4 regions of the Mesorhizobium sp. genome follow, and region 1 is predicted to be linked to each of the others. Evidence: riboswitches for the same ligand, from Rfam matches in the RefSeq annotation. Region 1 holds a riboswitch; each other region holds the start of a gene.
The links. Region 1 has a riboswitch for cobalamin ahead of ACO07C_RS07885 (DUF1636 family protein). Riboswitches for the same ligand answer to the same signal wherever they lie in the genome.
Positions count from the first base shown of each region.

Region 2: another riboswitch for cobalamin. It lies ahead of ACO07C_RS26295 (CbtB domain-containing protein); the one in region 1 lies ahead of ACO07C_RS07885 (DUF1636 family protein).
Region 3: another riboswitch for cobalamin. It lies ahead of ACO07C_RS15095 (aromatic ring-hydroxylating oxygenase subunit alpha); the one in region 1 lies ahead of ACO07C_RS07885 (DUF1636 family protein).
Region 4: another riboswitch for cobalamin. It lies ahead of ACO07C_RS01490 (DUF1636 family protein); the one in region 1 lies ahead of ACO07C_RS07885 (DUF1636 family protein).

Region 1 covers NZ_OZ245860.1:1,602,881-1,606,689, forward strand. Annotated here, with positions in the region: gene ACO07C_RS07870 (FecCD family ABC transporter permease) at 1-373, opposite strand, end outside; gene ACO07C_RS07875 (ABC transporter substrate-binding protein) at 403-1,350, opposite strand; gene ACO07C_RS07880 (ABC transporter ATP-binding protein) at 1,387-2,175, opposite strand; gene ACO07C_RS07885 (DUF1636 family protein) at 2,172-2,537, opposite strand; cobalamin riboswitch at 2,660-2,865, opposite strand; gene ACO07C_RS07890 (GyrI-like domain-containing protein) at 3,158-3,809, shown strand, end outside.
Region 2 covers NZ_OZ245860.1:5,457,270-5,461,078, reverse strand. Annotated here, with positions in the region: gene metH (methionine synthase) at 1-1,021, opposite strand, end outside; gene ACO07C_RS26300 (histidine phosphatase family protein) at 1,137-1,709, opposite strand; adenosylcobalamin (AdoCbl) riboswitch at 1,815-1,964, shown strand; gene ACO07C_RS26295 (CbtB domain-containing protein) at 1,965-2,174, shown strand; gene ACO07C_RS26290 (CbtA family protein) at 2,336-3,082, shown strand; gene ACO07C_RS26285 (hypothetical protein) at 3,085-3,738, shown strand; gene copD (copper homeostasis membrane protein CopD) at 3,751-3,809, opposite strand, start outside.
Region 3 covers NZ_OZ245860.1:3,192,280-3,196,088, forward strand. Annotated here, with positions in the region: gene ACO07C_RS15080 (ABC transporter ATP-binding protein) at 1-532, shown strand, start outside; gene ACO07C_RS15085 (DUF680 domain-containing protein) at 618-854, opposite strand; gene ACO07C_RS15090 (DUF680 domain-containing protein) at 922-1,131, opposite strand; cobalamin riboswitch at 1,647-1,848, shown strand; gene ACO07C_RS15095 (aromatic ring-hydroxylating oxygenase subunit alpha) at 2,044-3,291, shown strand; gene ACO07C_RS15100 (2Fe-2S iron-sulfur cluster-binding protein) at 3,370-3,809, shown strand, end outside.
Region 4 covers NZ_OZ245860.1:322,025-325,833, reverse strand. Annotated here, with positions in the region: gene ACO07C_RS01505 (NuoB/complex I 20 kDa subunit family protein) at 1-23, opposite strand, end outside; gene ACO07C_RS01500 (NADH-quinone oxidoreductase subunit A) at 14-379, opposite strand; gene ACO07C_RS01495 (winged helix-turn-helix domain-containing protein) at 708-1,907, shown strand; cobalamin riboswitch at 1,937-2,141, shown strand; gene ACO07C_RS01490 (DUF1636 family protein) at 2,179-2,607, shown strand; gene cobW (cobalamin biosynthesis protein CobW) at 2,610-3,647, shown strand; gene cobN (cobaltochelatase subunit CobN) at 3,666-3,809, shown strand, end outside.

The DNA of each region.
Region 1 (3,809 bases):
TGCCGCCAGTGAACGCCGCGACCGGCAAGGTCCAGATGCCGAAACTGTCGCCGAAGACAGTAATCACGGAGACCGCGCCGGCGGCAGCTCCCGACGAGAGGCCAAACAGGAACGGATCGGCGAGATCGTTGCGCGTTACCGTCTGCAGCAGCGCACCGACAACGCCAAGCCCCGCCCCGACGCAGATGGCCATGATGGTGCGCGGCAATCGCAGATCGACGACGATCTTGCCAATCGGGCCTGAGACGACGTGTCCGTCCAACCCCATCGGATGGCCAAGTGATGCAATGACGTCCGTCAACGGTATCAGCGTCGAACCATAGGCGATCGACAACAAAGCGAGAGCGGCGATTACCGCCGCTCCCGCCGCCATGGCCAATCCGAATGCCTTGTGTGGCAATTTCAGAAAGCTTCCGGGTGCATCGCCTTGGCGATCTTCTCGATCGCCTCGATGTTGGCGGGTCCGGGGGTCAGCTCCGCATAGCGCAGGGCGACGAAACGCTTGTTCTTCACTGCATCGGTCTCCTTCATGGCGGGGTGGGCTTCCAGGAAATCGAGCAGTTTCTGGTACCCGCCGCCATCCTGATAATCGAGCAGGATCAGGAACTGGGGATTGCGCGAAGCCACCGTTTCCCAGTCCGTCGTGCCCCAGCTGGTTTCCATGTCGGCCATGACATTTTCGCCGCCGGCAGCCGAGATCATGGCGCTGGGAATTGCGAACTTGCCAGCGGTGAAAGGCTTGTCTTCACCGGAGTCATAGAGGAACACCCGCGTCCCCTTGTTGTCGCCGACCTTTGCCGTGATATCCGCCAGTTGCTTTTGCCAGCCCGAAACAAGCTCTCGCGCCTTCGCTTCCTTGTCAAAGATCTTGCCCAGCTTTTCGATGTCGCCATAAAGCAGGTCCATCGACGCGGCGGGGCGGTTCTTGTCGAGATGGACGCAGCTTTCGGTCAGCACCAGCGTCTTGATGCCGTGCTGGGCGAGCGTGTCGGGCGTTACCTCGCCGCCCGGCTTCATGCCGTAGTACCAGCCGGCGAAAAAGAAATCGGGATCGACCGCGACGAGATTTTCCATCGTCGGGTACTTTGGCGCAAGCTCAGGAATAGACCCCTGCTCGGCCTTGAATTCGGGGCCGACCTTGTACCATCCGGTAATGCCGGTGAGGCCGACGATCGATGGCTGCAGCCCGAGCGCGAAGGCCATCTCGGTCATGTTGAGGTCGTGGATGACGGCGCGTTTCGGCGCGGCGTCGAATGTCAGCGGCTTGCCGCAACTGTCGACAGTCACCGGGAAGGCAAAAGCGCCCGATGCCATCAACGAGAAGGCAAGGGACAAGACGAGACGTTTCACGGATGTTGCTCCTTTTTCAAACGGGATCGGTCGGGCTCAGGATTGCGGCGCGGCGCGATTCGGGACTTCGAACACCGTCAGTTCGCGGTCCTCGGTTGGGTGGCGCAGGCGAAACACATCGACGCCGAAAATCTCGCGGATCAGTTGCTGGGTCAGGGCCTCGCGCGGCGCCGCAAGCGCGTGCAGCCGGGCCTGGTGCATGACAGCGACCCTGGTGGCGAACGGCGATACCAGCGAGAGGTCGTGCAGCACAGCGATCACCGTCATGCCCATCCCGGCCACAAGCTCAAGCAGTTCACCGCGGGCGCGCGGATCGAGGTGGTTGGTCGGTTCGTCCAGGAACAGGATTTTCGGCTCTTGCGCGACGGCGCGCGCGAGCTGGGCGCGTTGCCGTTCGCCTCCGGACAGCGAGCCGATCGTGCGGCCCAGAAGCGGCAGCAATCCGGTCCTGCGCAGCGCCTCGACGACGATGTCGCGTTCCTCGCTCCTTCGCCGCAGGCCGGCATGCGGAATCCGCCCAAGCTCGACATAGTCGATCACGGCAAGCCGCGGATCGGGTTGATCGGTCTGGCCGACGACAGCCATGTGAAGTGCGCGCTCGGCCGCCGAAATCCTGTCCAGTCGACGCCCGGACAGCTTCAGCTCTCCCGAACTTGGCCGCAACGTGCCGGACAGCATTCGCAGCAATGTGGTCTTGCCGGCGCCGTTCGGGCCGATGACGGCAAGGCGATCGCCAGCCGCCACAGACAGGCTCACCGTGTCCACCAGATGCTGACCGTTCGCCGTCGCTGTCAGATCGATCGCTTCCAGAAGAGCCAAGGTCATACCCCACCCGCTGCACGAGGTGGGCCAGGGATGCGGGCCAGTGTCTTGCCGGCCAGCCCGGCCGGGCGTTGTCCGGAGTTGCACCAACCATCGGGCAGCGACGCATAGAGTTTTGCAAACTCGACCAGCTCGGCCGTATCAGCGTGCCGGTCAATGGAACCGAAAAGATAGGAGGCTTTTGCGTCCGCATGGAAGGCAACCGTCAGCGGACGACCACAACCCGCCATGCAGGCAATGCCTTCGACCTCGTAGTCCCGGAGAGTTTTCTCCTCATGCACCGAAAGCAGGGAACGCAAGTCGGCACACAAATCTTCGCCCGTCCTGACCCCGGTCGCGGGATCACGGCAAAGCGTGCATACCATGATGCGGTGGATTGCCTGGCAGGCGCCCAACTTTCCGTCACTTTCTCAACTGGCGACGGAAGGAAGCCCCGGCAATCGGTCGACAAGACCGATGCCACGTTTCCTCCCGGCACACCCCGTCCGGTCCACTCATGCTGATGGCAGGTCTCCTGGCTTACGGGTCGTCGCGCCATCCCGCCTTCCCAGCCTTGCCGGCCAGTGGCATTTCGGATTTTGCTCGCCGCTTACAGTTGCGGGGGCAGCCACGGCCTCGATCCAGACGGATCCTACCGTGTTCCCTTTTCACCCCTGGCCTTTCGGCTCGGGGACCATCACTGAGCCACCGTAGTTTTACCCCGAGCCCATCGCAATGAATTTTTTTGGTGAACTCGCCATACCTCTGGCTTGTGCCGTCTTGCAAGTTTTTGTTACGTAATATTATTACAGGTAATCGCACTTGCGCGTCAACCCTTGGATGCCTCCCGGATTTAACCTTCGGCTTCGCGGTTGATGCACCGCCGGACCCAAGGTGACAGGGGAATCGGACGGCGAAGTGGCTTCGATTTTGCGCTCCACGCAATTTCGATCAAACTGGTGGCGAAGCCGGGCGTCACGATGGCCGCGCGAATTGCGAGGAATGCATGAACCCAACTGAAAGAGCACTGTGGTTTGTTGAAAGCCACCTGTCGGAAGCGATCACGCTTGACGAGGTTGCCGAGAAAAGCGGCGTATCGCGCTTTTACGTAACGCGCGCTTTCGGTGCTGCCGCGGGCCGCTCGGTCATGGGCTACATGCGCGCACGCCGGCTGACGGAGGCCGCGCGCAAACTCGCTGCCGGGGCTCCCGACATCCTCTCGATCGCGCTCGATGCCGGCTACAACTCGCATGAGGCGTTCACCCGCGCCTTCCGTGGCCAGTTCGACACCACGCCGGAATTGGTTCGTGCACAGGGCAACCTCAAGAACCTCGATCTCGTGGAGCCGATCCTGATGGACCAGTCCTTCCTCGCCACTCTCGAACCGCCGCGCTTCGAGACCAGCCGTCCCTTTCTGATCGCCGGTCTTGGCGAGCGCTACAATTGCGGGACCAGCGCGGCCATTCCCATGCAATGGCAGCGCTTCGGCCCTTATATCGGCAACATTCCGGGCGAGACCGGCGACATCGCTTACGGCGTCCGCATCAACGGCGATGACGCCGGCAATTTCGACTACATCGCCGGCGTCGAGGTCTCCGACTTTTGCGACCTGCCCAAGGAGCTTTCGCGCGTGCGGGTGCCGGCCCAGAGATATGCTG
Region 2 (3,809 bases), 3.9 Mb from region 1:
CGATGGCGCGGATGTGGTCGGGCGTCGAGCCGCAGCAGCCGCCGACGACATTGACCAGCCCTTCCCGCGCGAAATCCTCGATCTGCGCGGCCATGAGTTCCGGGCTCTCGTCGTAACGGCCGAATTCATTGGGCAGGCCGGCATTCGGATAGGCGCAGGTGAACGTATCGGCGACGCCCGAAATTTCGGCCAGATGCGCGCGCATGGCGCTGGCGCCGAGCGCGCAGTTGAGGCCGATGGTAAAGGGACTGGCATGGCGAACCGAATGCCAGAAGGCCGTCGGCGTCTGGCCGGACAGCGTGCGGCCCGACAGGTCGGTGATGGTGCCGGAAATCATCACCGGCAGGCGCACGCCCTTCTCGATGAAAATCTCGTTGCAGGCAAAGATCGCCGCCTTGGCGTTCAGCGTGTCGAATATGGTTTCGATCAGGATGATGTCGGCGCCGCCGTCGATCAGCCCGCGCAGCTGCTCGCCATAGGCAAGGCGCAGATCGTCAAAACTTACAGCCCGATAGCCGGGATTGTTCACATCCGGCGACATCGACGCGGTGCGGTTGGTCGGCCCGAGCGCCCCGGCGACGAAGCGGCGCTTGCCGTCCTCCAACTCCGCCCTTTTCGCCGCACGCCGCACCAGCCGCGCCCCGTCGCGGTTCAGCGCGTAGACGGCATCCTCCATGCCGTAATCGGCCTGCGCGATGGAAGTCGACGAAAATGTGTTGGTCTCCAGGATGTCAGCGCCGGCGATGGCATACTGATAGTGGATGTCCTCGATCGCCTTGGGCTGCGTCAGGATCAAGAGGTCGTTGTTGCCCTGCTGGTGGCAGGCGCAGCCGGCAAAGGCCTTGCCGCGAAAATGCGCCTCGTCGAAGCCGAGCCCCTGGATCTGCGTGCCCATGGCGCCGTCGAGAATAAGGATGCGTTCGCGCGCCGCCGCCGCTAGCGCCGCAAGCACCTCCGAACCGTCGGGCGTGGCCGCGACGGGGCCCAGGAGGTCGTCCAGCGATGGCGAATTCCGCGACATTTTTTATCCTTGGGGCGACAGTCAAACCCAAGTCACATAAAGACATCTTTATGTCAACATACGCCTTCGGGCGATGTTTGTCACGCCGCTTCCCAAGGGCTTCGCACTCGCACGCTCAATCGGCCTTTCCCGGTCTGGCGATCCTGAGCATCCAGCGGCGTCCGTCGCTGGAGAACTCGGCGATCCCCAGCGGCTCGACGTCGATCTTGCGGCAGGCGGAAAGTGGCGCGCCGAGGACATGCGCTATTGCCGCGCGGATGACGCTGGCATGCGTCACCGCGATCGTGCGGCTGTGTTCGGCGATCAGGCGATCCATGAGCGCCGAAGCCCGGCGCGACACATCGGCCAGCGATTCGCCGCCATGCGGCGCGGCATCGGGGTCGGCGAGCCAGGCCGCGATGCCGTCGGGATCATCGGCGTGCACCTCTTCAAGGCTCTTGCCGGCCCAGCGTCCGTGGTCCTGATCCGCCAGAAGAGGTTCGACGGATGCCTGCAGCGACATCGCCTCGGCGGTCTGCCGGGCCCGCTGCATCGGGCTCGTCAGCACCCGGTCGGCGCGGCGCAACCCCGCCCCCACCGCCGCCGCCAGCCCATGCGCACTCTGTTCCAACGGCTCATCGAGCGCGAACGCCCCCTTGCGCGTCGCGGGCGTCGCTCCGCTGCGGATCATGGTGAGGCGTACGAGCATGGGAAGCTGCCTATTCAAACCACGGGTCGCGGATCGCCCCGCGATCTGGCACATACAGGATTTCGTGCCAGCGATCACAATTCGTTGACGGCTATCGATCCGGTGGATAGTGTCTTCAACGATACGGGTTTGGAAGCCGGTGTAAATCCGGCACGGTCGCGCCACTGTGATCGGCATTTTTCTTGCCGAAAGTCAGGCCTTCTCCCGTAGCCGATGGTTCGATCAACGGGACGCAGCATCCCAGGAGAGGTCTAGATGTCCAACGCTACTTTCGCACCCACCTACGGTCCGGTGCCGATCCCAGTAAAAGAACTTTTGCCGTGGGCGATCTTCGGCGGCCTCCTGATGGTGCTGGCGATCTATTTCATCGGCGCGGAGCAAGGCGCGACCTCGCTGATCTCCGGCATGGGTGTGCACGAATTCGTGCATGACGGCCGCCACCTGCTCGGCTTCCCCTGTCACTGATGCATCGTGCCAGCGAGCGCGCCGCGCTTCGGGCAATTGACATAGTGCTTTAGGCCGCGCGTCCCTCGGGGGCGCGTTGCGGTCTTGCAATGCAATGAACATGCAACAAGCGCATGATCCCTGCCGAGGGACGGCACGGTCATGCCGTGGGGACAATGACCATGGTTGGAAATCTTCTTCTTCGCGGGATGCTGATCGGCGTCTTCGCCGGCATTCTCGCATTCGGCTTTGCCAGGGTCTATGGCGAACCGCAGGTCGACCGCGCCATCGCCTTCGAGGAGGCGAACGCGCAAGCCGCCGGCGAGGCGCCCGAACCCGAAATCGTCAGCCGCTCGACACAGGCCGGCCTTGGCCTGTTGACCGGCGTGCTGGTCTATGGCGCGGCGATCGGCGGGCTGTTCTCGCTGGTCTTTGCCTATACCTATGGCCGCGTCAGCAATTTCGGTCCGCGGGGCACGGCGGCCCTGCTGGCGCTGGCCGGCTTCGTCGCCATCGTCCTGGTGCCCTACATCAAATATCCGGCCAATCCGCCCTCCGTCGGCAATGGCGACACGATCGGCGCGCGCACGGAACTGTTCTTCGTCATGCTGGTGGTTTCCATCGCCGCACTGGTCGCCGCCGTGGCGCTGGCGCGGCGCCTGTGGGCGCAGTTCGGCGCCTGGAACGCGACGATCATCGCCGGGGCGGCGTTCATCATCTTCATCGCCCTCGTCCAGTACGCGCTGCCGGCCATCAACGAAGTGCCGGAAAAATTCTCGGCTGATCTGCTGTGGCGCTTCCGCGTCGCCTCGCTCGGCATCCATGTGGTGCTGTGGACGACGCTCGGCCTCGTCTTCGGCGCCGTGGTGGAACGCAGCTACGGCGGCCAGCTCACCCGCCCGGCCACCAAGCGGCCGGCCATGCGCTGACAATGTTGGCGCGCGCCAACAAGTCCGTGCGCCTTGCGGCGGCGTCCCTCGCGGGCGCCGTTTTGCTCCTGGTTTTCGCGGCTCCCGCCGGCGCCCATAGCGTCAGCACCGGCGGGCCGACCAGCGGCATTGCGATACCCAGCCTCACCCACGGCCAGATGGCTGTCATTCACGACTATCGCGGCAGGATCCTCGATCTCGCCGCGCGCCAGCAGCGCACCGACCTGACGTTCAGGCGGCTGATGAACTACGGCAACATCCAGTACAGCTACTGCCTGTGGGGACTGGTGCCCGGCAGCCTGCGCGACGAGGAAAGCCCGTTCAATGAATGCAGCCACGCCTATCTGTCGGCGGCGCAGGCGCTGCTCGTCTACATGCAGGGGATGGGCGACCAGAAGCAGGCCGTCGATGCCCTGATCTCCGACATCGACGCGGACATGGTCCGCAACCACGCATCGTTCGTGATGTGCCGGTTCAGCGGCGAATCCTTCAACACCACCAACATCATCGCGCCTGGCTGGAGCGGCATCTTCTTTCATGTGCCGAGCCTGATGACGTTTGCAATGCTGGCGCTGCTACTCGCGGCGGGCGTATTGGCGCTTGTGGGGCCAAAAGGTCGGCACCGCGATGGTCCCGGCGGCATCAATCCCGTCTGACAACCGCACCGCTCATACCGGTTCCAGCATCCCGAACACCGAGACCAGGGCGACAACAGCCACGCCCAGCA
Region 3 (3,809 bases), 1.6 Mb from region 1:
CCAGGTCGAGGCAATGACCTTGGCCGATCGTATCGTGGTGCTGAAGGACGGCCACATCGAACAGGTCGGCACGCCAATGGATCTTTACAAGAGACCCGGCAATCTGTTTGTCGCCCAGTTCATCGGCTCGCCGGCTATGAACATCCTGCCGGCCACGATCGACCAGACAGGAAACCCCACCGTCGTCAGCCATGTCGGCGGGCGCAAGGCGACCGTGCCGATCACGACGCCTGCATCCGCCAAAGGCGCATCGGTTGGCTTCGGCGTGCGACCGGAGGATCTCATGATCGCCACCGGCACGGATTATCTTTTCGAGGGCAAGGTCGACTATGTCGAGCAGCTCGGCGAGGTGCAGCTGGTCTATGTGGATATCGGCCGCCCGGACCTGCCGCTGGTGACCAAGCTGCCGGGCAATGTCGAGGTCAAGCGCGGTACTGTACTGCGGCTTACCGCCAATGCCGAAGACCTTCATATCTTCGACCCCGACGGGCGTTCATTCGCCCTTCACCAGGCGGAAGCGAAGGCGGCCTGAAACAGGCAACCGCATGCCGGAACCTTCCACGAAAAAGAGCGGCGGGCTGGGCCCGCCGCTCTTTCTTGGTTGTCAGCTTCGGCTGTTAGTGGTTGCCGAAGAGGTCCCGGTTGGCGCCCTGAGGGGCCGACTTCTGCCCGTCATTTGCCGAATTCAGCAACTTGTAGACCGGTGAGCTGCTGTTTGCGATCGACGCCGTCGGCGCATTGTCGACATTGACGTTCGCCGGCTGGTTGGGGCCGTTGGCGCGGAAGTTGTCGCTAGCGGCGAATGCGCTGCCGGAAATCGCGACAAGGGCGGCGGCGAGAATGATCTTCTTCATTTTTCGTACTCCTGAATTTCAAAGTTCAGCGGAGGGGCGCATGGCTCCATCTCCGCGATCGGCAGTTTTAGTTGTTGCCGAAGAGGTCGCGGTTGGCGCCCTGAGTGGCAGGCTGCTGCTTGGCGCCCGGTTCCGACTTCTTGATAGAAGCGGTGTACGAGCTGTCGACAGTGTTTGCCTGCTGGTTGGCGCCGTTCGAGCCGTAGTTATCACTACCGGCAAAAGCGCTGCCGGAAATCGCCAGAAGGGCGGCGGCAGTAAGGATGATCTTTTTCATTTTTGGTACTCCAGTATATTTTTTCCGTCCGTCTAGCGGCGTGTCTTGGAAGGAATTCGCGTCGTTCGGACAGCCCCGATGTGGGTGAGCCACCCGTCCGTTTCCAATCACGAAGTTGTTCCGCGTGGACCATGAATCCACACCTTGAAATTGTACCAGGCGTCTCTACTCCGCCAATTTTATGCATTATTATCAGCTATTTAGGTTGTTCCGTCGAACCCGTCGCCAACTGGATTCGTGAGCCGGCGTTCACACCGTCTTGCACGCAGTGTCAACAGAAACGAACCGTTCGGTTCGATTTTAGAAAGTGCTAATAGTCACTTTTCGATACTGTTAGCGCTTTTTAACCATGTTGAACCTCGGTCCGAAGCGCCTGATCCGCCGCTATGGCCGCATCCGGGTACCACTTGTCCATCGCGATCCCTTTGCGATTGCGGGTCGAGAATGTTTGGATGCGTGTCGCGCCACATGGATGCGATGTCGCTTTCATGCCGATGTCGCAAACGCTGTCGTGATTAGATCATGTCATCTCAGGTGCCGCTTCGAGACGAACGAAGCGGAGAATTGGGAAGCCGGTCGAAACCCGGCGCTGCCCCCGCAACGGTGGTGGAGTTCAAGTCGCAACGGGAGACCACTGGGCCAAGGCCTGGGAAGGTGTCGCGACCGTCCAGTTGGACACTCCAGAGCCCGGAAACCAGCCCGAGATATAGAACTCGACTGATCGCGGTGGGCGGTCAAGAGGTGGATGGTGGTTGACCGGCGCATTGCCGGCCGGCGTCCTGTCACTCCTCTCCTCCCCCCCGGTTCAGTCTTTGAGCGACATGCGCCCTGTTGGTCGCGCAAGTACGCTCCGGGATTTGGATTGCGTCGCGTTTTCCGATTTCGGGCCGATGCGAAGTATGAGGACAGGACATGGACGCGCGCAACGACATGCTGAGGCTGCTGCAAAATCGCAGGGACGGCTTCTCGCTCGAGCAGCCCTTTTATACCGACCCGGATTATTTCAAGCTCGACATGGAGCTGATCTGGTATCGCGACTGGCTGTTCATAGGTCACGATTGCGAACTGCCGAAGCCCGGCAGCTATATCACCGTGCAGATCGGCGACTATCCGGTTGTGCTGGTCCGCGACCAGAAGGGCAAGATCAACGCCTTCCATAATTCCTGCCGCCATCGCGGCAGCCGCGTGTGCAACACCGAGAAAGGCACGGCGGCAAAGCTTGTCTGCCCCTACCACCAATGGACTTACGAGCTCGATGGCCGATTGCTTTTCGCGCGGCAGATGGCGGACGGTTTCGACAAGAGCCAGTACGGGCTGAAGCCGGTCGCCTGCGAAAGCGTCGGTGGCTACATCTTCATCTGCCTGGCCGGGGAACCCGCCGATTTCGCGCCGATGCGGGCGATGATCGAGCCCTATCTCCTGCCGCACCGGTTGAGCGAAGCGAAGGTCGCCTTCGAAAGCACGATCATCGAGAAGGGCAACTGGAAGCTGGTCTGGGAAAACAACCGCGAATGCTACCACTGCGCCGGCAACCATCCGGAACTGTGCAAGACCTTCCCGGAAGCACCGACCGTAACCGGCGTGCAGGGCGCCGACAGCGATCCGGAAATGCTGGCGCACTGGACGAAATGCGAAGCGGCGGGCCTGCCGAGCAAGTTCCGCATCGATCCGGCAGGGCAGTACCGCGCCACCCGCGCGCCGCTGCTGCGGGATGCCGTCAGCTACACGATGAACGGCAAGCGGGCGGTGAAGAAGAACCTCTCCGACAGCGTCGCGGCCGACCGCATCGGCACATTGATGCACTACCACTATCCGACGACCTGGAACCATATCCTCATTGATCACGCCGTTACCTTCCGCGTGCTGCCGATCAGCGCCACGGAAACGGCGGTGACGACGAAGTGGCTGGTACACAAGGATGCGGTCGAGGGCGTCGATTACAATCTCGACGAGCTCACCCATGTGTGGACGGAGACCAACGATCAGGACCGCCGCATCGTCGAGGAGAACGCGTTCGGCATCCTGTCGCCGGCCTATGAACCAGGCCCTTACTCCGAGTTGCATGAGGGGGGCGTGATCCAGTTCGTCGACTGGTATGCGCGCTTTATCGGCCCACGCCTCGCGGAAGGCGGCCGTCCGGCGCTGCGCAGTGTCGCCTAGCTGATGTGGCCCAAAAGTGCTCAGCGGTTCCGTGATCACGACATGAGCAGTGCAAGAAGGACTTGAGGGATGAACGCGATGACTGACCTTGGCCTCTATCGTCATCTCGACCAGATGACACCCTGGAACGACAGGCTCCAGGTGCTGGAAGTGATCGGCGTCAGCGACGAGGCGCCGGACGTGAAGACCTTCACTTTCCGCTCCGACAACCAGACCTGGTTCCGCTACAAGCCAGGGCAGTTCGTGACGCTGGAATTGCCGACCGTCGACGGCCCGCTGATGCGCACCTACACGCTGTCGTCCTCGCCATCCCGGCCATTCTCGATCGCGGTGACGGTGAAGGCGCAGGCGGGCAGCATCGGCACGCGCTGGATGTTCGACCATCTGAAGCCTGGCACGCATGTCAAGGCCTATGGACCGACGGGCGATTTCTCGCTGCACAGCCATCCGGCCGCGAAGTACCTGTTCATTTCGGCCGGATCCGGCGTGACGCCGATGATGTCGATGCTGCGCTGGCT
Region 4 (3,809 bases), 1.3 Mb from region 1:
CCGGAACTGTCGCTCAATCCCATTCCAGCGCTCCTTTTTTCCATTCATAGGCAAAGCCGATGGTCAGCACCGCCAGGAAAACCATCATCGACCAGAAGCCGAGCATGCCGATCTTCGAGAAGGACACCGCCCATGGGAAGAGGAAGGCCACTTCCAGATCGAAGATGATGAACAGGATCGAAACCAGGTAGAAGCGGATGTCGAATTTCATGCGGGCGTCGTCGAACGAGTTGAAACCGCACTCGTAGGCGGAAAGCTTTTCCGGATCGGGATTGCGATAGGCCACCAGGAACGGCGCCGCCAGCAGCGCCAGGCCGACCACAAGTGCCACGCCTATGAACAGGACGATGGGCAGGTATGAACCTAGAAGTGCGTTCATGCTCGGCTTTCCGTTGGCGCCAATCCAGTTTGAATACAGCACCGGACCCTAATGCGGAAGCGTGACAGATTAACCGCTGAACCGTTTTAGGGGCCTATGCTGCAATGCGGCGAGGGTTAGCGCAGCGCTTTCGGCGAAGCAAGTCAAACCTTGTTCAAAACGCAGGCCTGGACGGCATATCCGGGGAAACTGGTCCGATACGCTCCTGTTTGATTTCCTTCATTTTTTACTCCACTTTTCTCTCCTGACATATATACCGCCAAAACCCTGCTAGCATCACGCGGAATCACGATCTTCCCACGCCCGAAAATGTCAGAGACGCAACAGCATGAAGGAAAAGATCTCGCTTCCGATGGCCCGGCGCATTGCTCTTGCCGCCCAGGGTTTCATGGACGCCAGACCGGCCTCCACACCCGGCCGACGCCATCTCGGTCGCGTGCTGGCCCGCACCGGGCTGCTGCAGATCGATTCCGTGAGCGCGGTTGTGCGCGCTCATTATATGCCGCTCTATTCGCGCCTTGGCCCCTACCCGCTAGCGCTGCTCGACAATGCCGCGGCGACGCGCAAGCGCACGATCTTCGAATACTGGGCGCACGAAGCATCCTTCCTGCCCGTCGAAACCTACCCGCTGATGCGCTGGCGGATGGAGCGGGCCGAGCGCGGTGGCGAGATGTATACCGGGCTGGCCAAATGGGGCCGCGAGCACGGTGCGTATATAGAAGAGATCTATCGCGCGGTTGTCGATCGCGGTCCGATCGCCGCTTCCGCGCTCGAAGGCCAGAAGGGGTCGGGCGGCTGGTGGGGCTGGAGCCATGCGAAGCATGCCTTCGAATGGCTGTTCTGGGCCGGGCGTATCACAACGGCGCACCGTCGCGGCTTCGAGCGATTCTACGATCTGCCCGAACGCGTGCTGCCGCGGGCGATCCTCGATTTGCCCGTACCGGCCGCCCAGGACGCGCATCGCGAATTGCTGAGCATTTCGGCCCGCGCCCACGGCATCGCGACGGCCGGCGACCTGCGCGACTATTTCCGCCTGTCTCCCGCCGACATGAAGGGCCGGCTGGAGGAACTGGTCGAACTCGGCGAACTGTTGCCCGTGCGCGTCGAAAGTTGGGACAAGCCGGCTTACCTTCACAGGGACGCGCGTCTACCGCGCCGGATCGAGGCGCGCGCCCTGCTGGCGCCGTTCGATCCCGTGGTCTTCGAACGGTCGCGCACGGAGCGGCTCTTCGATTTCCGCTACCGCATCGAGATCTATACGCCGGCTGACAAGCGGCAGTACGGCTACTACGTCTTGCCGTTCCTGCTCGGCGACAAGATCGTGGCGCGAGTCGACCTCAAGGCCGACCGCCCGGCGAGGGTTCTGCGCGTCCATGCCGCTTACGCCGAGCCCGGTGCGCCCACCGAGACATCGGCGCAACTCTTCGACGAATTGAAGCAGATGCAGGGCTGGCTTGGCCTTGAGCACATTGAAGTGACGCCGGCTGGCGATCTGGGACCGGCGCTGGCCGACATCGCCATGTCGTAGCCGCGCGTTGACACCGCTGCCTGCAAAAGCCTAAATCCACTCCAGACGGTCTTCTCTCTTCAAAGGGAGGAGCCAAGAGGGAATGCGGTGCGGGATGAAATCCCAAATCCGCGGCTGTCCCCGCAACTGTAAGCGAAGAGCCAAGGCCGAAAACCACTGGGATGTTCCCGGGAAGGCGGCTGCCCAAGGCGATGACCCGCGAGCCAGGAGACCTGCCGTCTGGAACGATAGAATCCGATCGCCTGGCGGGTTTCCGGGCAAGGAGCGAGATTTGGATCACGACAGCAGTCTTTCGGCTGGAAGAACGGATTTTTCGTCCGGCCATGATGATGCCCTCGAACAGGTCACCATCATCATCTGCGCCTCGTGCCGCGACGAAAACGGCTCCGACGCCCATCCGCGCGCCGGCGAATTGCTGGCCGACGATGCGCGCCGCGCCGCATCCAGCGATCATATCCGTGTCCGCGCAGTGGAATGCCTCGGCAATTGCAAGCGCCGGCTCAGCGCCGCGATCCTTCGCGACGGCTGCTGGAGCTACGTTTTCGGCGACCTGACAGCGACCAGCGGCGACGACCTCGTCACCGGAGCAAAACTCTTCGCCACCTCGACCGATGGCCTCATTCCGTGGCGCGGCCGTCCCGATAGCCTGAAGCGCGGCCTCGTTGCCCGCATCCCTCCACTCGACATGTTGAAGGACTGACCATGACTGCTTCCGTCTCTCGTGTTCCCTGCACCGTCATCACCGGCTTCCTCGGCGCCGGCAAGACGACGCTGGTCCGCCATCTCCTGGAAAACGCCGGTGGCAAACGTATTGCGATCATTGTGAATGAGTTTGGCGACATCGGCATCGACGGTGAAATCCTCAAGGGCTGCGGCATCGACACCTGCCCCGAGGAAAACATCGTCGAACTGGCCAATGGCTGCATCTGCTGCACCGTGGCAGACGATTTCGTACCGGCGCTGGACCAGATCCTGTCGCTGACGCCGAAGGTCGACCACATTCTGATCGAGACGTCCGGCCTCGCTTTGCCCAAGCCGCTGGTCCAGGCTTTCCAGTGGCCGACGGTTAAGAGCCGCGTAACGGTCGATGGCGTCATCGCCGTGGTGGACGGCCCGGCGCTGGCGGAAGGCCGCGTCGCCAACGACATGGACGCCCTGCAGGCACAGCGCGCTGAGGACGAGACACTCGATCACGATGATCCGGTTGAGGAGGTGTTCGAAGACCAGATCGCCTGCGCCGACCTGATCATCCTGTCGAAGAGCGACCTGATGGACGCCGCCGGTTCGGCCCGCGCCAACGCCGTCATCAATGAACACTCCGCCCGCGCCGTGAGGATCGTGCCGACGTCGCACGGCAAGGTCGATCCCTCCGTATTGCTCGGGCTCGGTCTCGCCGTCGAGGACGACATCGAGAACCGCAAATCCCATCATGACGGCGCATTCGACCACGAGCATGACGACTTCGACACCTTCATCGTCGACATTCCCTCGATCGCCAATCCGGACGAGTTGGCAAAGCGCGTCGCCACCGTTGCCGAAGAAGAGAACGTGCTGCGCGTGAAGGGCTTCGTCGAGGTCGGCGGCAAGCCGATGCGGCTCCTGCTGCAGGCCGTCGGCCCGCGCGTCAATCATTACTACGACCGCGCCTGGACGCCAGAAGACGACCGCCGTTCGCGTCTTGTCGTCATCGGCCTGAAGGGGCTGAACCGTCCGGCGATCGAGCGTATACTCGCCGGCTGATTTCAGACACGAGCCGCGATGCATATCCTCACCACGACATCCGCCTCGCTCGACGACCTCGCCGAGCCCATCGATCTGCGGCAGACGCCGGCGGATATCGTGGCGCTGTCCTTCACCGACAGCGACCTCGCCGGACTGGCGGCGGCATGGAAGGCCGATGCC